One region of the Bradyrhizobium sp. BRP56 genome, then DNA from elsewhere that is predicted to be linked to it. Evidence: riboswitches for the same ligand, from Rfam matches in the RefSeq annotation. Region 1 holds a riboswitch; each other region holds the start of a gene.

Region 1 (3,370 bases):
ACCAGGATGCCGCGGGCGTGCGAGAGCGTCCGCTCGATATAGGTATCCACCGACAGCGGATGGCGCAACTCCCCGAGGTTGGCGAGCCGCAGCGACGGCAGCGCGGCACGGCCGCGGCACCAGCCGGCCGCGAAGGCAGCAAGATCGCTGTCGGAAAACGACAACACCACGAGATCGGCCGGATCCTGGCCGAGGTCCCTTGGCGTCGCGGTCTCCTCAAGGCCGCGGCTCTCGCGGAAGACGACGTGCATCAGACACCAAGCCGTGCCCTGATCGCGGCTTCATCGATGTCGGCATGTTCGCCGATCACGACGAGCTTCGACTGCCGCGCCCGGGCACCCCAGGGCATGTCGAACTGATGCCGCACCCGCTCGCCGACCGATTGCACCAACAGCCGCATCGGCTTGCCTTCGACCGCGATGTAGCCCTTGGCGCGCAGCACGTTCTGCTCGCGCGCCAGCCCCTTGATCGAGGCGACCAACGCGTCGACATCCGAAACTTCCGGAAGATCGATCACGACGGAATTGAAATCGTCGTGCTCGTGTTCCTCCTCGCCATCGTGATGCGACGGCCGCGCCGCGAGGTCGTTTTCAGCCGCCGCCCCGAGCCCGAGGATCACGCGCGCGTCGATCGTGCCGTCGACGACAGGCAACATCGGCACCTCGCGCGGCATCTCGGCCGCGATCACCTCTTTCGCTGTCTTGATCCCCTCCGCCCCGGCGAGATCGGCCTTTGTCAGCAGCACGATATCGGCACAGGCGATCTGGTCCTCGAACACTTCCGACAGCGGCGTCTCGTGGTCGAGATTGTCGTCCGCTGCGCGCTGCGCATCCACCGCGGCCGGATCAGGCGCAAACCGGCCGGCGGCGACGGCCTCGGCGTCGGCGAGCGCGATCACGCCGTCGACCGTGATCCGCGAACGGATCTCCGGCCAGTCGAACGCTTTCAGCAGCGGCTTCGGCAGGGCGAGCCCGGAGGTTTCGATCACGATGTGATCGGGCTTCACGGCGCGCGCCAGCAACTGCTCCATCGCCGGGATGAAATCGTCGGCGACGGTGCAGCAGATGCAGCCATTGGCGAGCTCGACGATGTTCTCGGCCGGACAATTGGCGTCGGCGCACGACTTCAGGATGTCGCCGTCGACGCCTTCGCTGCCGAATTCGTTGACCAGCACCGCGAGCTTCTTGCCGTTGGCATTGCGGATCAGATGCTGGATCAGCGTCGTCTTGCCGGAGCCGAGGAAGCCGGTCACGACCGTGACGGGAATTTTGGCGAGCGTGGTCATTCTGCGGCCTCCGGCACGACGGCGATGGGTGGAATGCGGGCGAGCGATTGCTTGCGGAAGATTTCCGGACGGCTGCGCCACGGCACGATGCCGTCGGGCGCCGCCGCATAGGCGGAGGCACCGGCGATCACATCCGCGGCATTATCAGAGGACAGTCGGCCGTAGACATAGGACCAGCGCCCCGGCGCGCTGAGCGCGACCGAGCAGCCCTGGCTGCAGGCCGACAGGCATGCGACGGGAACCAGATTGACGTCATCGGGCACGCCGGCCTCGACAAGCGCGGCATGCAGGCGTGCACCGGGCGCGAGCTCACCTTCCGCCGGCGTCTGGCCGGCGCGGCAAGTGATGCAGACATGAAGTGTAACGCTCATCGCCCTTCCTGGATTGACAGCGGGAAGCGATGAGGCACACGAACCGATTTTCGACAGGTTCGTTCCCCGTCGCGGAACACCCCGTCCGCCGGTTTCACAACATGCTGCGTTGGCAGGTCTCCCGGCTTGCGGAGCAGGTTTTACCCTTCGATGCCCACCTTCCCGACTCCGCATGGAATCAGTGGCTTGGGCATCTCTCCGGTCACGGTCGCGGGGGCGGCTGCGCTTCGGGCCCGATTTAGCGGAGCCCTATCGCATTCCCTCTTCGCCTGTCGTAGGACAGGAACCAACGCGGGACCACCATTCGTCCAAGCCTCGCACTTGTCAAGCCGAAGGAATGTGATGACTTCTGATGGAAAGGGCGCTGAAGACGGCGCCGTCGGCACCGATCTTTCGCTGGATACGCGCCATGCCGACAAGATGGCGAAAAAGAAGGCCGCCCGCGACCGCATCATGGCGACCAAGAGCGGTGAAAAGGGCCTGATCATCGTTCATACCGGCGCCGGCAAAGGAAAATCGTCCTCCGCGTTCGGCATGATCGTGCGCTGTGTGGCGCACGGCTTTCCCTGCGCCGTGGTGCAGTTCATCAAGGGCGCCTGGGATACCGGCGAGCGCCGCCTGCTCACCGGGCATTTCGGCGATCTCTGTCAATTCCACGCCATGGGCGAAGGCTTTACCTGGGAGACGCAGGATCGCGCCCGCGACATCGCGGCGGCGCAAGCCGGCTGGGAAAAGGCCAAGCAGCTGATCGCGGACCCGAGCCTGCGCATGGTCGTGCTCGACGAGATCAACATCGCGCTACGCTACGATTACCTCGCGATCGCCGACGTCGTCGAGTTCCTGACCACGTCGAAGCCGCCGATGACCCATGTCGTGCTCACCGGGCGCAATGCCAAGGAGGAGCTGATCGAGATTGCCGACCTCGTCACCGAGATGACGCTGGTGAAGCATCCGTTCCGCTCCGGCATCAAGGCCCAGCCGGGCGTCGAGTTCTGACGGACATCACGATGGCGCGCGCATTGATGATCCAGGGAGCCGGCTCGGACGTGGGCAAATCGCTCATCGTCGCCGGCCTCGCCCGCGCCGCCAGACGGCGCGGCCTGCGCGTGCTGCCGTTCAAGCCGCAGAACATGTCGAACAACGCCGCCGTGACCGTCGACGGCGGCGAGATCGGCCGCGCGCAGGCGTTGCAGGCGCTCGCCGCCGGCGTCGAGCCGCACACCGACATGAACCCGGTGCTGCTCAAGCCCGAAACCGATGTCGGCGCCCAGATCATCGTACACGGCAAACGGATCGCGACCGCACGCGCGCGCGAATATGCCGGCATGAAACCATCGCTGATGGGCGCGGTGCTGGAGAGTTTTGCGCGCCTGAAGCAGCGCGCCGACCTCGTTCTGGTCGAGGGCGCCGGCAGCCCCGCCGAGGTCAACTTACGCAAATCCGATATCGCCAATATGGGGTTTGCACGCCGGGCCAACGTGCCCGTGGTGCTGGTCGGCGACATCGACCGCGGCGGCGTGATCGCGCAGCTCGTCGGCATCAAGACGGTGATCGACCCTGATGATGCCGCGATGATCCAGGGCTTTGTCATCAACAAATTCCGCGGCGATCCGACATTGTTCGATGACGGCTATCGCTTGATCGAAGAGCGCACCGTCTGGCGCGGATTTGGCGTGCTGCCCTGGTTCGTCCGCGCCGGCGAGCTTCCGGCGGA
Region 2 (3,370 bases), on a different contig from region 1:
CGTTCAGCGAGATTCTCGATGCGACAGAGAAGCAACCATGGATCATCTCCTTTGTGCTACGAATGTTCCCATTTGAATCGTTGGCCGAAGCGTTTGCAAAGCGTGGTCTTGTGACAGAACGTCTTACCGGCGCGACGTTTATCCAGCGTCGCTTTCGCGATGCTGAAGAGTTTGAAAGTTGTTTGGCCAGCTTGGCGGCCCTTGGCGTGGATGCGACCGGCCTCGAATCAGAAGGGCTGTTGCATGCGGATCTGATCTTGTCTCGCCCAGAGGCGGATGCGCGGGCCACGCCTCTGGAAGACGTTGTCACCGTCGCCAGCGGCAGGGGACGGCCGATTGGACCCCGTTACGTTCATGTTGAAAGCAACGAGGGCTTGCACGTTGCGCTGGAGCCCTGACAGTTAAGGACCACTGTGCAGCGCGCGAGTCTCTTCGGCGCTGGATCAAGACGTCGAAAAACAAGGCCATTCTGGTCGAAGGCGCGCCAGGGCCAATGTTGTTCGCCGACGATGGATAACGATTCGTCCAGATGCCATTTGTCGCGGCGAGCGCTGCGATTCAGATCGGAGAGCGCCTTGCCGAATTCCCTCTCAGCTGACGCGCGGTTTCATAGATCGCATCAATGCGACACGTGGGTCAGAATTTCCTCGACTATGCGCAAGCTTAACGGAAACTGGAAAGGCAGCCCAAGGCATCTCTGCAGCAAGAAGTGACAGCGGCGATAGAGTGGTCCGGGCGGTCGGTATGTTTTTGCCTTCTAAATCTTGATCTCTCCAATTGACGAATCCCGGCGCGTAGACCTATCTATAGTCAGTCACGGTCTTCCGTTCCCCACACCTTGTAGGGTGGAAGCTAAGAGGGAACCCGGTGCGCCAAAACGGCAACTCCGGGGCTGCCCCCGCAACTGTAAGCGGCGAGCGGTTGTCATCATGGTCACTGGCGCGACACAGCGCCGGGAAGGCCGATGGCCGCAGTGACCCGCGAGCCAGGAGACCTGCCGCGACCGAATGAAAGTCCTCGGGCGGGGTGCCCCGGTGGGTCGCTTGCAGCCGGGGACATTTGCCCGGATTCCTCGCAAGTCGTCCGCGCCGGCCCGCGCCCAACATCGCGGGGTTGCCGATGTCGCCGTCTTACAATTTCGATCAGCAGGGTCATCTCATTGAGCCGCCGCATGTGCAGCCGCGCCCAGCGCAGGCAAGGCCTACCCCGCCTGAGTCGGGTCTTGTCTTGCCATCGCCGGCTCCGCTGCCGCGCCCCCTTGCTCCATCGCCAAGGCGGGCCGATCTCAAGCTCGATCGGACGCGCGACGACCTGTTGACGCCGTTCGGCAAGCTGACGGTGACCGACCGTTACCTGCTCGCCGGCGAATTGCTCCAGGACATGTTCGCGCGGGTGTCTTGCGCCTTCGCGGATGATGTTGCGCATGCCCAACGTCTCTATGATGCGATGTCTCGGCTGTGGTTCATGCCGGCCACACCGGTGCTGTCCAACGGCGGCACCACGCGCGGTCTGCCGATCTCATGCTTCCTTAACTCGGTGTCGGACTCGCTCGAAGGCATCGTCGGCACCTGGAACGAGAATGTCTGGCTTGCCTCTAACGGCGGCGGCATCGGCACCTACTGGGGCAACGTTCGCTCGATCGGCGAGAAGGTGAAGGGCGGCGTTACCTCGGGTATCATCCCGTTCATCCACGTCATGGACGGCCTGACATTGGCGATCAGCCAGGGCTCGTTGCGGCGCGGCTCTGCGGCGGTCTATCTCGATATCCACCATCCCGAGATCGAGGAGTTCCTCGAGATTCGCAAGGCGTCCGGCGACTTCAACCGCAAGAGTCTCAACCTGCACCACGGGATCAACGTTACCGACGCGTTCATGCGTGCCGTGGGCGCCGGCACCGCGTTCGCTCTGCGCAGCCCGAGGACCAACGATGTCATCCGCGAGATCGACGCCCGCCAACTGTGGCAACGCATCCTGGAGAACCGGCTGCAGACCGGCGAGCCTTACTTGTTGTTTATTGACACCGTGAACCGGTCGCTCCCCAAGCACCAGCGCGAGCTCGGCCTCAAGGTCTCTACCTCCAACCTGTGCAGCGAAATTACCCTGCCGACCGGCATCGATCATCGCGGCGAGGAGCGCACCGCGGTGTGCTGCCTGTCGTCGCTCAACCTCGAGACCTGGGATCAGTGGAATGAGAAGCCAGGCTTCATCGAGGACGTCATGCGCTTCCTCGACAACGTGCTGACCCACTTCATCACGGTGGCGCCGGACGGCATGAAGCGTGCCCGCTACGCCGCCTTGCGTGAGCGCTCCGTCGGCCTCGGCGTCATGGGCTTCCATTCGTTCCTGCAGGCCAAGGGCATTCCGATGGAAAGTGTCGTGGCCAAGTCGTTCAATCTGAACATGTTCCGGAAAATCCGTCGCGATGCCGACGCGGCATCCGTGACGCTCGCGCGCGAGCGTGGGCCGTGCCCGGATGCACTGGAACGCGGTGTGATGGCGCGCTTCAGCCATAAGATCGCGATCGCGCCAACCGCCTCGATCAGCATCATCTGCGGCGGGACTAGCGCTTGCGTCGAGCCGATCCCGGCCAACATCTACACCCATAAGACCTTGTCCGGTGCCATCTCGGTGCGTAATCCGCATCTCGCCAAGCTGCTGGCCGCCAAGGGCGCAGATACTTCGGCGACCTGGCAGTCGATCATCGCGCACGAGGGTTCAGTCGCCCATCTCGACACCCTGTCGGAACACGAAAAAGCGGTCTTTCGCACCGCCTTCGAAATCGACCAGCGCTGGATCGTCGAGCTTGCCGCCGACCGCGCCGCGTTCATTTGCCAGAGCCAGTCGATTAACCTCTATCTGCCGGCCGACGTCGATAAGTGGGACCTTCACATGCTGCATTGGACGGCATGGAAGCGCGGGGTGAAGAGCCTCTACTACTGCCGTTCAAAATCGATCTCGCGCGCGGCGTTCGCCGGCAACATCGCTGACGGCGACAACGCGGCGCCGCCGCAGCCGCAGCGGCACACTGACTATGAGGAGTGCCTCGCATGTCAGTGATCGATCTCTCATCCGTCGATCCGCGCACACTGATCGGCAAACGGTGCGTCGGCCTCCTCGACTCGACCGGCAGCTATGACGTCGATCGCTACGCCTGGGCTTACGAGTTCTGGAAGCGCCAGCAGCAGACCCATTGGATGGGCGAGGAGGTGCCGCTTGGTGCCGACCTCAAGGATTGGGCATCGGACCGCGTTACCGACAGTGAGCGCGCGCTGCTCACTCAGATCTTCCGTTTCTTCACCCAATCGGACATCGAAGTCGGCGATAACTATCTTAAGCGCTACATCCCGATCTTCCAGCCGCTCACCGTCCA
Region 3 (3,370 bases), on a different contig from region 1:
TCGACTACGAGACGCTGAGCGATCGCGCGACCTTCTCGGCGATGAATCGTCCGGCGGAGGGCGTGCGGCATCTCGTGGTCAGCGGCCAGCCGCTGATCAGCGATGGTGTGCTGGATGTCGCGGCGCGTCCCGGCCGGCCGGTGCGCCGGCCTATCACGGGGGGCTGAGGTGCCGGTCCCGATCCTGCTGGTCGCGGGCTTCCTCGGGGCGGGCAAGACCACGGTCGTCAACCATCTGCTGGCGCATGCGCAAGGACGGCGCATCGCCGCGGTGGTCAACGATTTCGGTGCGATCAATATCGACGCCGAGCTGATCGCGGGCGCCAGCGACGGCGTGGTCAGCTTGGCTAATGGCTGCATCTGCTGCACCCTGGAAGGCGACCTGGTGCGCACGCTCGCCACGCTGCTGCGGCGTGATCCGTGTCCCGAATTCATCGTGATCGAGACCAGCGGGATCGCCGATCCCGCCGACATCGTGCGCAACCTGATGGATCCCGTGATCTGGAAGGTGGCGCCGCTGGAGACGGTGCTGTGCGTGGTCGACGCGACGCAGCCCGCGGCGATGCTGAACGACGCGCTGCTGCGCTCGCAGCTCCGGGCGGCGGACGTGGTGGCGCTGAGCAAGGTCGATCTGACTGACGCCGCCGCGTGCGCCGCGATCCGCGACGCAGTGCGTGCGGTGCGTCCGGCGGCCGTGGTGGTCGATGCCTTGCATGGCGAAGTGCCGGCCGCGCTATTGTTCCCGGCGGACCTCGATCATCTGTCGGCGCCGCGCGAGACCGCGCCGCGCCGGCCGTCGTCCGATCGCTTCGAGACGCTGAGCTGGACCTCGGAGCGGCCCGTCGTGCTGCCGCGGCTGCAACAGGCGATCGGCAAACTGGCGCCGAAGCTGGCGCGGGCGAAGGGATTGTTCGAGACGGTGGAGCAGCCCGGGCGGCTGACGGTGTTTCAACTCGCCGGCGGCCGCGCGACCCTGGCTGCGGGCGGCGTGCCGTCGCCCGGCGTGCCGCGCACGCGCATCGTGTTCATCGCCGAGATGGGTGCGCTGTCGCGCGCGGAGATTGATGCGATCATGGCAGGATGCGTCGAGGCTCAGTGACGCGAACCTACGTTTCCCGTCATCCTGAGGTGCGAGCCTTGCGGCGCAATTGCGCCGCTGGGCGAGCCTCGAAGGATGCACGGCCCGGCTGGTGGCCGTCGATCCTTCGAGACGCCGCTGCGCGGCTCCTCAGGATGACGGGATTAGAGGGAGCTCCACGTCATCCGCAGATGCCTGTGTCATCGCCGCAGCATCACCCGCAAAGCATGTGTGCGACAATCGCATCGAATTGACAGCCTTGCCGGCACCACCTATCGTTTTTGCCGACGGTTCCCTTCGGGGATCAAAAGGGAATGCGGTGCGAGGGTAACCCCAATGCCGCAGCTGTCCCCGCAACTGTAAACGGCGAGCCTTTCGTCAATTTGCCACTGGGCCATCGGCCCGGGAAGGCGTCGACAGGCGATGACCCGTGAGCCAGGAGACCTGCCGTCAGTCGTGGTCACACGCGAGCACATCGGGCGGGGGCGTCCTGGTGGGATCGGAGCACTGCCTTTTGGGCAATGCGCCAGTCCGCGTTCGCGGTGACGTGCCACGTTACCGCGAGTCCTTTTCATGTCTCCGTCCTCTCCCGTTGGGCGCAAATGGCGCCTCGGTCTTCTCTGCTCCCTGTCATCATTGCTATTGCCGGCCGAAGCCTCGGCACAAACACCGCCACCAACCAGGCTCGATCCGATCGAGGTCGCGCCTTCCGCTGCGGCAAAGCCGAAGCCCGCGGCGCGCAGCCGTGACATGGCCGCTGCGGCGCGGCCACGGCCGAGGCCCGCGACGGCCGGCAACACGCCGCGCGCCGCGGCGTCAGGCGTATCGGGGGCGGCATCGCCGACACTCAATGCCGCCACGCAGGGCGGCACCGGTAGTCGTCTCAATCTGACGCCGCTGCAGACGCCGGCCAGCGTCGAGATCATCACGGCGCAGACCATCGCCGAACGCGGCCAGCATAATGTGCTCGATGCCGTCACCCAGGACGCGGCTGGCTTCATCGCAACGCCGGCACCCGGCAATGGCGGCCTGTCGTTCAGCACCCGAGGCTTTGCCGGCAGCAACTCGGTGATGACGCTGTATGACGGCACGCGCTTCTATATCGGCTCCGGCACGCTGACGTTCCCCTACGACACCTGGTCGACGCAGCGCATCGAAGTGCTGCGCGGCCCGGCCTCGGTGCTGTACGGCGAAGGCGCGATCGGCGGCGTCATCAACGTGATCCCGAAGAAACCGCAGAGCACGCCCTATAACGAGGCCGAGGTTTCGCTCGACAGCAACATGACCCGGCGGCTCTCGGTGGACAGCACCGGTCCGATCAATCCCAATGTGTCGTACCGCATCAACGCCACCGGCAACATGTCGGACGGCTGGGTCGATCGCGACAAGACCTCGAACGCGGTGGTCTCCGCTGCCGTGCGGGTGCAGGCGTCGGACAATCTGGCCTTCACGCTGTCGGAGGACTACGGCGACCGCAGCCCGTCGCGCTATTTCGGCACGCCGCTGATCAACGGCTCGATCCAGGACGCGCTGCGCTTCAAGAACTACAACGCATTGGACAGCACGATCCGCTACCAGGACAGCTGGACCCAGTTCAAGACCGAGTGGGACGTCGCCGACGGCATCAAGGTCAACAACACGCTGTATTATCTGACCAGCGAGCGGCACTGGCGCGACATCGAAAACTACACCTGGAATCCGAAGACCCAGCTGATCGATCGCTCGAGCTATATCGAGATCTTCCACGACCAGAAGCAACTCGGCAATCGGATGGATGCGACCTTCAGCGGTCACGTGTTCGGCCTTGCGAACCAGGTCGTCGCTGGATTCGACGTCAACCGGATCGACTTCACCCACACCAACAACTCGCCCTATCGCGGCGCGTCGTCGGTCAATCCTTATGTGTTCGATCCGGGATCGTTCTTTGCGACGACGACGGCGACCATGCCGGGCTTCAACGCGGTGGTCAATCAATACGCGCTGTTCGCCGAGGATCGTCTCTTGCTGACCGATCAGTTGTCGCTGGTGACCGGTGTCAGGTATGACCGTCCCGAGGTGGACCGCACCGACTACAAGACACCGGCGAACAGTTTCGAGACGGCGCTATCGGGCACCAGCTGGCGTGCGGGCCTCGTTTACGAGCCGATCAAGAACCTCGCATTCTATGGCCAGTACGCGGTCGGCGTCGATCCGGTCAGCAATTTGATCTCACTGTCGACCACGCAGAAAACGTTCCAGCTTGCGACCGGCAAGCAGACCGAGATCGGGGTCAAGCAATCGTTCTGGGGCGGCC
Region 4 (3,370 bases), on a different contig from region 1:
CGGTCAGGCGATGCTCGACGCCGACATGCAGCGCGTATTGCGTCTCGTTGCTGTCGAGCGGCGCCGCCTGCGCATCGAACGCAAAGGGCGCATTCGGGTCGTAACGATCGCGCGCCGAGATGCTGGTGTTCTGGACGCGCGCGCCGTAGGAGAAGTCGGTCGTTGGCAACAGGCCCAGCGTATGTTGCCAATAGCCGGCCACGCTCTGCTGCTCGATATTGTAGATGTGGAACGGGTCGACGCCCTGATAGGCGCCGCGCGCCTCGCGGAATGTCGAATCGTAATAGTCGATGCCGGTCAGGATTGTCGACGGCATGCCCAGCATCACATTCTTGACGCTGAGCCGCGGCGTCAGCGACCAGGTCTGCAGCGCGGCATCGTTGTACGTCGAGGCGAAGCTGATGGTCGGCACCGTGCCGAAGAAGCCGCTCTGCGTCTCGCGCTGCCGCCAGCCGCCGTCGACGATGAGGTCGACGCCGTTCATCAGCGTCCTGGTGAAGCCGGCGGTGACGCTGGCGGTCTGCTGGTTGGCATAGTCGAAGGGCGTCGCGGCGCCGCGGCGATCTGTGAGCAGTTCGTTGACGCCGATCGACGGATCGACCAGCCGTCCTCCGGGCAGGCCGAGTTTCTGGTCGCTGCCGGTGACGGTGAGGAAGGCGGTGAGATCAGGCGTGGTGTAGTTGATGTTGCCGACGGCGTTGCGCTGGTCGAGCGCATTGTTGACGCGGTAGCCGTCGGACTTGATGCCATTGCCGTAGAACGAGGTGGACCACGGTCCGGAATTGAGCGCCGCAGAGACCGCGGCCATGCGGGTGTTGAACGAGCCAACTCCGGCCTCGGCCCGCATCGTCGTCGGCGGGCCGCCGACGCCGGTCTTGGTGATGATGTTGACGACGCCGCCCACCGCGTTGTCGCCGTAGAGCACCGCGCCGCTGTTGCCGCGCGTGATCTCGATGCGCTCGATCGAATCGAGCGGAATCGTGGTGAGGTCGAAGCCGGCCTTGTCGACGTCGTTGAGGCGGCGGCCGTTGAGCAGGAAGAGGGTATTGTCGGTCGCGAACGCGCCGAAGCCGCGCAGGTCGACCGACGTCTTGGCGCCGTTCGGTCCGCCATAGGGCGTTTGCAGCTGCACGCCCGGCACCTGCGCGAGGATCTCGGGCAACGACTGCACCGGCGAATGCGCGATGTCGTCGGCGGTGATCACGGCCGAGGAGGTGCCGACAATGCCGGCGAACTGGCGGCCGCCGGTGCCGCCCGTTCCGGTGGCCACACCGGTCCCTGTCGTGCCCGATCCGGCTCCGCTGCCTGTATTGTTGCCTTGCGAGGTGCCCGGCGCCGGGCGTCGCGGCGCCGGCGCTTCGTCAGCGGCCGGCCTGGCGCGCGTGACGTTCTGGTCGCCCGGCTTGGTGACTTCGATCGCCGGCAGCTGATCGGGAGCGGGTGCCTGCTGCGCCCGCGCTGCGGAGACAAGGAATGCCGGCGCGAGCATCGTCGCCGGCGCGATCATCGTCGACGCGAGCAGAAGCGCGCGGCGCCGCCGATGGAAAGGGAAGGAGAACATAAGCAAGGCCTCGGCAACGTCAGTGGCACGTCACCGCGAACCAGTCTCACCATCGTGCTCACAGCATCAGGTGAAGCTCATGCCTGTACTCCCCGACCGGCAGCATCGCGTGTGACCACGGCTGACGGCAGGTCTCCTGGCTCGCGGGTCGTTACCCTTCGTCGCCTTCCCAGGACCGAGATTCCCAGTGGCCTGTGACGAAGGATTCACCGCATACAGTTGCGGGGGCAGCCGCGGCGTTGGGGAAGTTTCCCCGTACCGCATTCCCTTTTCATCTCATGAAAGAACCGTCATGTTCATCTAGGGTTCGGCCGGGTAGCAAAGTCAATCCGGCGGAAGTCGGGCAATGGCCGTGCGGCCACGGTTTTTGTCGAGTGTCGCTTGTCTGCCACGACGATCGCTGTAAGAGCATGGATCCGATGAGCGTGCAGGATTTTGCCTTGGCGGCCGAGGTCGCGGCGCGGCGCCGGTGGGGCGCCACCGCGGCGCTGCTCGCGCTCGTGGTCCTGCTGTGCGTGCTCTCGCTCGGCATCGGGCCGGTGCGGCTGTCGCCGCTCGCGGTGATCGAGGCGCTGTTCGGCGGCGGCAGCGATGTGGCGCAGGTGATCGTGCGCGAGATCCGCCTGCCGCGCACCATCCTGGCATTTGCGATCGGCGGCATTCTCGGGCTGTCCGGTGCGGCGCTGCAAGGGCTGCTGCGCAATCCGCTGGCCTCGCCGTCGCTGTTCGGCGCGCCGCAATCGGCGGCGTTCGGCGCGGTGCTGGTGATCGCGCTGGGCCTCGCCGATGTGCGCTCCTACGCGCTGCCGGTGGTGGCGATCATCGCCGCGTTCGGCTCGGTGTTCGCGCTGCTTGCGATCGCCGGCCGCAATGCCGGGCTGTTGATCCTGATCCTCGCGGGGCTCGCGATCTCGAGCTTTGCGGGGGCGGCGACCGCGCTGGTGATGAACCTCTCCAGCAATCCGTTCGTGGTGCTGGAGATCGCGTTCTGGCTGCTCGGCTCGCTGGAGGACCGCAGCTTCCAGCACGTGGCGCTGGCGCTGCCCTTCATCGTCGCGGGCGCCGCCATCCTGCTCAGCCAGGCGAGCGCCTTCCGCGCGCTGACGCTTGGCGAGGAGGCGGCGCAGAGCCTCGGCGTCGACGTCGGGCGGTTGCGGCTCTTCGTGATCACGGGCGTGGCGCTCGGCGTCGGCGGCGCGGTTGCCGTGACAGGCACGATCGGTTTCATCGGCCTCGTCGCGCCGCATCTGATGCGTCCCGTGATCGGTCACGATCCGGCGCGGCTCTTGGTGCCGAGCGCGCTCACCGGCTCGGCGCTGCTGCTCGCGGCCGACATCGCGGTGCGCATCATCCCCTCGACCTCGGACATCAAGGTCGGCGTGCTGACCTCGATCATCGGCGTGCCGTTCTTCCTCTACCTCATCATGCGCGAACGCCGCGCGCTCGGCGGAGGTGTGGCATGACGCTGCTCTCCGCCGCCGCGCTCAATGCCGCGCTCGGCAGCCGCAAGGTGCTGCACGATATCTCGCTGTCGCTGCCATCGGGCCATCTGGTCGCGCTGGTCGGCCCGAACGGCGCCGGCAAGACCACGCTGCTGCGTGCACTGGCCGGGCTGATTCCGTCGGGCGGCGAGATCCGGATCGGCGGCGATCCGCTGGCGTCGCTGCCGCTGCGCGAGCGCGCGAAGCGTTTCGCCTATCTGCCGCAGGGGCACATGGTGCACTGGCCGCTGCCGGCGCGCGACATCGTCGCGCTCGGCCGCTATCCGCACGGCGCGACCGATCCGGCGCGGCTGTCGCAGACGGATAT

What was found. A riboswitch is a leader RNA that binds a small molecule or an ion and turns the genes downstream of it on or off. The one in region 1 is predicted to bind cobalamin.
Region 2: another riboswitch for cobalamin. It lies ahead of I6F38_RS17995 (ribonucleoside-diphosphate reductase subunit alpha); the one in region 1 lies ahead of I6F38_RS20495 (DUF1636 domain-containing protein).
Region 3: another riboswitch for cobalamin. It lies ahead of I6F38_RS28685 (TonB-dependent siderophore receptor); the one in region 1 lies ahead of I6F38_RS20495 (DUF1636 domain-containing protein).
Region 4: another riboswitch for cobalamin. It lies ahead of I6F38_RS23775 (TonB-dependent receptor); the one in region 1 lies ahead of I6F38_RS20495 (DUF1636 domain-containing protein).

Annotation. Positions count from the first base shown of each region.
Region 1 covers NZ_JADYVV010000028.1:36,246-39,615, reverse strand. Annotated here, with positions in the region: gene cobN (cobaltochelatase subunit CobN) at 1-251, opposite strand, end outside; gene cobW (cobalamin biosynthesis protein CobW) at 251-1,285, opposite strand; gene I6F38_RS20495 (DUF1636 domain-containing protein) at 1,282-1,656, opposite strand; cobalamin riboswitch at 1,750-1,962, opposite strand; gene cobO (cob(I)yrinic acid a,c-diamide adenosyltransferase) at 1,999-2,652, shown strand; gene I6F38_RS20485 (cobyric acid synthase) at 2,664-3,370, shown strand, end outside.
Region 2 covers NZ_JADYVV010000023.1:72,072-75,441, forward strand. Annotated here, with positions in the region: gene I6F38_RS17990 (hypothetical protein) at 1-398, shown strand, start outside; cobalamin riboswitch at 801-1,017, shown strand; gene I6F38_RS17995 (ribonucleoside-diphosphate reductase subunit alpha) at 1,228-3,057, shown strand; gene I6F38_RS18000 (ribonucleotide-diphosphate reductase subunit beta) at 3,048-3,370, shown strand, end outside.
Region 3 covers NZ_JADYVV010000048.1:3,927-7,296, forward strand. Annotated here, with positions in the region: gene I6F38_RS28675 (amidohydrolase family protein) at 1-167, shown strand, start outside; gene I6F38_RS28680 (GTP-binding protein) at 169-1,098, shown strand; cobalamin riboswitch at 1,349-1,544, shown strand; gene I6F38_RS28685 (TonB-dependent siderophore receptor) at 1,651-3,370, shown strand, end outside.
Region 4 covers NZ_JADYVV010000035.1:13,056-16,425, reverse strand. Annotated here, with positions in the region: gene I6F38_RS23775 (TonB-dependent receptor) at 1-1,561, opposite strand, end outside; cobalamin riboswitch at 1,670-1,868, opposite strand; gene I6F38_RS23770 (iron ABC transporter permease) at 1,981-3,024, shown strand; gene I6F38_RS23765 (ABC transporter ATP-binding protein) at 3,021-3,370, shown strand, end outside.